2 linked regions of the Thiorhodovibrio winogradskyi genome follow. The main gene of each other region encodes a partner of the protein of the gene in region 2 in a complex. Links are inferred from orthologs where the notes say so. Each region holds a gene or a part of one and is shown on either strand. Other genes may lie near its edges.

The links.
Region 1: the proteins of dsbD (region 2) and Thiowin_RS09095 are in contact, whole or in part, in a crystal structure (PDB 1JZD), measured with the Escherichia coli proteins. The link is inferred for Thiorhodovibrio winogradskyi from one-to-one orthologs.

The regions. Positions count from the first base shown.
Region 1 is NZ_CP121472.1:2,029,329-2,032,376, forward strand. What follows is about bases 261-2,989. They hold Thiowin_RS09095 (DsbC family protein), read left to right. Parts: upstream 261-1,096; coding sequence 1,097-1,882; downstream 1,883-2,989. Other genes in these bases: xerD (site-specific tyrosine recombinase XerD), read left to right, coding at 261-492; Thiowin_RS09090 (YajQ family cyclic di-GMP-binding protein), read left to right, coding at 595-1,077; Thiowin_RS09100 (PP2C family protein-serine/threonine phosphatase), read left to right, coding at 1,930-2,796; Thiowin_RS09105 (DUF342 domain-containing protein), read right to left, coding at 2,868-2,989. Outside these bases: more of xerD, read left to right, coding at 1-260; more of Thiowin_RS09105, read right to left, coding at 2,990-3,048. UniProt on the Escherichia coli protein: Acts as a disulfide isomerase, interacting with incorrectly folded proteins to correct non-native disulfide bonds.
Region 2 is NZ_CP121472.1:1,792,986-1,796,398, reverse strand. The notes cover bases 157-3,250. They hold dsbD (protein-disulfide reductase DsbD), read left to right. Parts: upstream 157-537; coding sequence 538-2,964; downstream 2,965-3,250. Other genes in these bases: Thiowin_RS07950 (TlpA family protein disulfide reductase), read left to right, coding at 2,990-3,250; cutA (divalent-cation tolerance protein CutA), read left to right, coding at 230-556. Outside these bases: more of Thiowin_RS07950, read left to right, coding at 3,251-3,413. UniProt on the Escherichia coli protein: Required to facilitate the formation of correct disulfide bonds in some periplasmic proteins and for the assembly of the periplasmic c-type cytochromes.

The sequences.
Region 1 (3,048 bases), 240 kb from region 2 along the record:
GACAGGACCATGCTGGAGGTGCTTTATGCCACCGGCCTGCGGGTGACCGAGCTGGTGACGCTCGAATGGAATTCCGTCAGCCTCAATCAAGGCGTGGTGCGGGTGATGGGCAAGGGCAGCAAGGAGCGTCTGGTGCCTCTGGGCGAGGAAGCCTTGGCGTGGCTTGCAGAGTTTGCGCGCGGACCACGCGCGGAGCTACTGGGCGCGCGTCAATGTACTCAAGTGTTTCCGACCAGTCGCGGTTGCTGCATGACCCGCCAGGCGTTCTGGCAGCTGATCAAGCGCTATGCGCTGGAAGCCGGCATTGTGGTGGAGCTGTCGCCGCACAGCCTGCGCCATGCTTTCGCTACCCATTTGCTCAACCATGGCGCTGATTTACGCGTGGTGCAGATGCTACTGGGTCACAGCGACTTATCAACCACCCAAATTTACACCCATGTCGCCAAGGCGCGCCTGCAGGAACTCCATGCCCAGCATCATCCGCGCGCATGAATGATGAGGCCGTGCTCTCCCGCGCAAACACTCTCGCCGCGGCGCGAAACTATGGTAGCCTTCCAGCATTCATGGGTTGCTTTAAACTTTGGTGGAGGCGCGATGCCCTCGTTTGACGTGGTCGCGGAGGCCGACCTGCAGGAAGTCCGCAATGCGGTTGATCAGGCTGGGCGCGAGATTGCGACGCGCTTTGATTTCAAAGGGGTCGAGGCGCGCTTTGAACTCCAGGATGGCGCGATTGATCTGCACGCCGAGCAGGAATTCCAACTGGGACAAATGATGGACATTTTGCGCCAGAAGCTGGTCAAACGCTCGGTCGATCTCGCCGCGTTGGAGGTCGATGACCCCATCACCACGCTGAATGCCGCCCGGCAACGCATCGGCATCAAGCAGGGTGTCGACTCGGACACCGCCAAGCGCATGATCAAGGCGCTCAAGGCCAGCAAGCTCAAGGTACAGGCGCAGATACAGGGTGATCAACTGCGGATCAGCGGCAAAAAACGCGATGATCTGCAAGACGCCATTGCCGAGTTGCGCAATACCGATTGGAAGCTGCCGCTTCAATTCACAAATTTCCGCGATTAACGATGAGCGAGGATTTTGCATGATGGCATCCACCAATTCCCGAACCTCCACCTATCACTCTCCTCAGGGTCGCGGAAGACGGTCACTGCAGAGCATTCTGGCGATGCCGCTGATTGCGCTGGGTATGGCGTTGACAGGTCCGACATTGGCGGATGATGCCGCGACGATTCGCGCAGCGCTGGCCAAAGTATTGCCTGAGCATCAACCGACATCGGTCAAGCCATCGGTGGTCGATGGTCTTTACCAGGTGGACATAGGTCCGCAGGTCATGTTCGTGACCTCCGATGGTCGCTACCTGATCGACGGCGCGGTGATTGATTTGCAGACGCGGGAAAATATTGCCGAGTCGGCCCAGGCCGAGGCGCGCCAGCGCACCATGGCGGGTGTCGCGGACGAGGATGTGATTCTATTCGCCGCCGACCAGCCTAAACACCAGGTCACGGTGTTCACCGATATCGATTGCGGCTACTGCCGAAAATTGCATCACGAGATTGATGGCTACAATCAAGAGGGGATCAGCGTGCGTTACCTGTTTTACCCGCGCAGTGGTCCGGGAAGCCCTTCTTATAACAAAGCCGTTTCGGTTTGGTGTGCCGATGACCAGAGAGCCGCGATGACCGCGGCCAAGAACGGCGAGAAAGTGCCATCGGCTAACTGCAAGAATCCGGTCCGTGAGCACATGGAACTGGGAGAGCTGCTTGGCATCCGCGGAACACCCGCGATTGTGCTTGAGAGTGGCGAGATGGTGCCAGGATATGTGGAACCAAAGCGCTTGGCCCAGCTGCTCGATGCTGCCTCGCAATAGGCATTGACAAAGGATATCAGGATAAGGGGTGAAAGAGGTGGTGTGCAGTGGCTGACCAACATGGGGCACTGGAGTTCGCCTGTCGTACGCATCGTGGCATGGTTCGCAAGGGCAACGAGGACTCGGTCGCGGTGCATCCCGAGCATTGCCTGGCGATTGTCGCCGACGGGGTTGGTGGAGCCAGTGCGGGAGAAGTGGCCAGTCGCATGGCGGTGGACATCATCTCCGAGCGTTTTATCAAGCGCGCGCCCAGCCGCTCGGATGCGCGCATCGCGCAGTTGTTGACCGAGGCCGCGGTGGATGAAGCCAATGGCGCTATTGTGCGCCATGCGCGCGAGGAGCCCGAATGCTCAGGGATGGGTACCACAGTGGTGATGGGCTTTTTCGGGCAGGGATGGATGGTGTATGGTCACGTCGGTGACTCGCGCCTATACCGGCTCCGCGATGGTGAGCTCAAACAACTCACGCGCGATCATTCTTTCATTCAGGAAGTGGTCGACCAGGGCTTTTTCCCGAGCTTGGCCGATGCTCGTGAATATGGCATTACCGACAATGTGCTAACGCGCGCCCTCGGCTCGGCCGCGCATATCAAGGCCACCACTGACACCACCAATCTCCTCGAAGGGGATATCTACCTGCTTTGCTCCGACGGGTTGACGGGCATGGTGCCCTTCGATGAGCTGCAAAATGTCTTGATCGCCGCGGGCTCCCTGGAGACGGTGGCCGATACCCTGATCAAGCTTGCGTGCAAGCGTGGCGGCGTGGATAACATCACGGTCGCTCTGGTGCGCGTCAATCAGGTCGAGCAACCGGCGGACGGGACGAAGGCTCCCAAGGCGGCGGCAGATGCCCAGTCCTTGGCGGATGCGCCAACAAAAATATTACGCCCATCAAAAGCCCCCCAGCCGTCTTGATGCCTTCGGGGCGGACTGTCAGGCGGCGTTGCCTGCCAGCCTGCCTGTCAATATGGGGGGGCAAGGACTGGCTACTTGGTTTGGGGTTGCAGGGGCCGATGGGTCAGTCGATCCTCGGCATAGCGGAAGCAAACTTGGCTGATGGCGTCGGTGATTTCCAGGGTTTTGTCACCAATGGTCAGCACGACGCCTGGATAGACGGTGCCTGGAACCTCGATGCAGTGATTCATGATGTCATCGGCCCTTGCTTGC
Region 2 (3,413 bases):
CATCACCGAAACCGGCGCCAAGCCGGCATCGGACCAACATCAAGACAAAATCGCGGCGGCAACGCTTGATCCGCGACCATAGACCGCGGAGCCGACTAGCGCAATCCCCCAACCCGGAAAGCTTGGCTCGCCTTCACAACTGCCTTAAGCCGGCGCGCGCGCACCGCTATGGTCTAGAATGCTCGGCCAATTGTCCCGACTCAACCAGCCGCCACAGGGATTCTCGCCAATGTCATCGCCACCCTGCATCGCCTACTGCACCTGTCCCGACGCTGCATGCGCCGAGCGCATCGCCACGCTGCTAGTCAAAGAAGGTCTGGCCGCCTGCGTCTCCCTGCTGCCGGGCGCAACCTCCTTTTACCTCTGGGAAGGGGATCTGTGCCAGGATGCCGAGACCCTGCTGATGATCAAGACAACGCAGGCACGTTTGCACGCACTTGAGGCGCGTATCTTGACCGAACATCCTTACGAGGTGCCTGAGTTTATTGTCGTGCCTGTTATCGCGGGATCGGATCACTATCTGGAATGGATTGACACATGCACCAAAAGCACGTGATGCCCAACCAAAAAGCACACCACAACCAAGCCCCACGCCCTGGGCGATCCTCATCCGCGTCTGGCTGGCTTGGCCTCTGGATGCTGGTCGCGGGGCTGGTAACGAGTCTGAGTGGACCGGCATGGGCGGATTTCCTGCCAGTTCAGCAGGCCTTTCAACCCGCGGCCGAAGCTCTTGGCCCCGACGAAATAGCCGTGCGCTGGCGGATTGCCCCCGGCTATTACCTGTACCAGGGCAAGCTCCGCTTCCGCAGCGAGACACCCGGGGTGAGTTTGGGCCAGCCGCGGCTTCCGTCGGGCGAAATCCGGCAGGATCAGTTCTTCGGCGAGGTCGAGATTTATCGAAATCAGATAGAGATACGAATTCCGCTTGAGCGCGCCGACAGCGCTGCTGGGCGCCTAACACTGCTCGCGCGCTTTCAAGGCTGCGCCGATGCCGGCTTCTGCTATCCGCCCGAGGAAGTCGCGCTCGAGCTTGACCTGCCTGCCCTTGATTCAGCCGCCCAGCAGGCGCCCAATCCGGCAACCAGCCCTGCCTCTGACTCGAGGCCCGCCTCCAACCCGCTCAATGCGCTCGTTACCAGTGCTCGTCGCGGCTTCGCTGGTGAGCACGACATTCTCCCAGCCGAGGAAGCCTTTGTTTTTTCAGCCGACATCAAGTCACCCAACCGGCTGGAACTGCGCTGGATGATCGCGCCCGAGACCTTTTTATATCGTGACAAGATCACGCTGGAACTCACCCCAGAGAGCGCCGAGGCCGCGGGCGTGCGACTTGGCGAACTCGCTTTGCCCGAGGCTGAGATCAAGGCCAACACCGTGCGCCCGGACGGCAGCATCGGCGATGTCGCCATCTACCAGGGCCTTCTGAGCGCCGAGCTACCGCTGCTGCGCACTCGCGGCGAGGCGAGCGACATTCGCTTGACCGCCAGCTTCCAGGGCTGCGCCGAACGCGGCATCTGTTATCCGCCGGTGACCAAGACCATCACCCTGGCCTTGCCGCCGACCACCGAGCTGGCTGATTCGCAAGCTGTGGCGGATGCGCGAACTCTGGCCAGCGCACAACCCCCCACAGCCACCGCGCCCCAGGCGGAGATAGCGCGTGTCTCCGAGCAGGACCAGATTGCCGCGCGGCTGGCAAAAACCGGCATCTTCGGTGCCCTGGCACTCTTCTTCGGTCTCGGGCTATTGCTGGCCTTGACCCCATGCGTCTTCCCGATGATTCCCATTCTCTCGGGCATCATTGCCGGTCAGGGCAAGGGCATCACCACCCGCCAGGCCTTCATGCTGTCGCTGGCCTATGTGCTGGCCATGGCGCTCACCTACGCCATCGTCGGCCTGATTGCCGGGCTCTTTGGCGCCAACCTGCAGGCCGCATTCCAGACTCCCTGGGTGCTGACGCTCTTCGCCGGCATTTTCGTCGCCCTAGCGTTGTCGATGTTCGGCTTCTACGAGCTGCAACTGCCCAGCAGCCTGCAAACCCGGCTGACGGAACTGAGCAACAAGCAACAGGGTGGCACCCTGATCGGCGCGGCCATCATGGGTGTTCTCTCGGCTTTGATTGTTGGCCCCTGTGTCGCCCCACCGCTGATGGGCGCGCTCATTTTTATCGGCAAGACCGGTGATGCGGTGCTCGGCTTTTTTGCCCTGTTTGGACTTGGGCTCGGCATGGGCGCGCCTCTGCTACTCATTGGCACCTCTGCCGGCAAGCTACTGCCGCGCGCCGGTGGCTGGATGGATGCAGTCAAGGCCGTGTTCGGCGTGCTGCTGCTGGCCGTGGCGATCATGTTGCTCGAGCGCATCCTACCGGCGGCCATGGCAATGGCGCTCTGGGGGCTGCTGCTGATTGCCTCGGCGGTGTATCTGGGCGCGCTCGAGCCCCTGCCCGTGCAGGCCAGTGGCTGGCGCAATCTATGGAAAGGCCTGGGTATCAGCCTGCTGATCTATGGCGCCCTGATGCTGGTCGGCACCGCCGCCGGCGGGCGCGATACGCTGCAACCCCTGCGCGGGCTGATGCCGGTCGGTGGCGCGCAAAGCAGCGCCCAGGCCGAGTTCAAACGCATCAAGACGGTCGCCGATCTGGAGCGTGAACTGGCCGCCGCCGCGGCCAAGGGCCAACCCCTGATGCTCGACTTCTATGCCGACTGGTGTGTATCCTGCAAGGAGATGGAGCGTTATACCTTCCCCGAGCCCGAGGTTCAGGCCGCCATGGCGGGTTTTGTTCTGCTGCAGGCCGATGTGACCGCCAACGATGCCGAGGACAGAGCCCTGATGCAGGAGCGCTTCGGCATACCCGGCCCGCCGGCGATACTGTTTTTCGACTCCTCCGGCAGCGAGTTGCGCGGTTTCCGCCTCGTTGGCTTCGTGCCGTCGGAAGAATTTGCCGCCCATTTGCGCGCACTTAAACCATGACCCTAGGGTCCATCACGGTGATCCCATGAGTGTGATAAAAGTCCTGTTCGTCACCCTGCTGGCTGGCACACTGAGCATCAGCGTTGCCCTCTTTGGTCAGCGCTGGATGGACGACCATCCGAATTTCGCCCTGATGTCCGGAACAGAACGGCAGCGGGCGATGGTCCTCCCGGACCTGCGCCTGACGGACATTCATGGCAATGAGATCGGCAGCCACAACTGGGCTGGCAAGGTGCTGATCATGCACTTCTGGGCGAGTTGGTGTGCCCCCTGCCTGTCCCAGATCGGCTCGCTTGAGCGCCTGCAGGTCGCCCACGACACCAGCGTGCTGCAGGTGGCGAGTATCGCCATCGACACACCCAAGGACATCAGCACCTTCCTTGCCAGCCGCCCGCTCAATTACCAGATACTCTTTGGTGGCTTGCCTGAGATCGAACTGGCGGCACGTT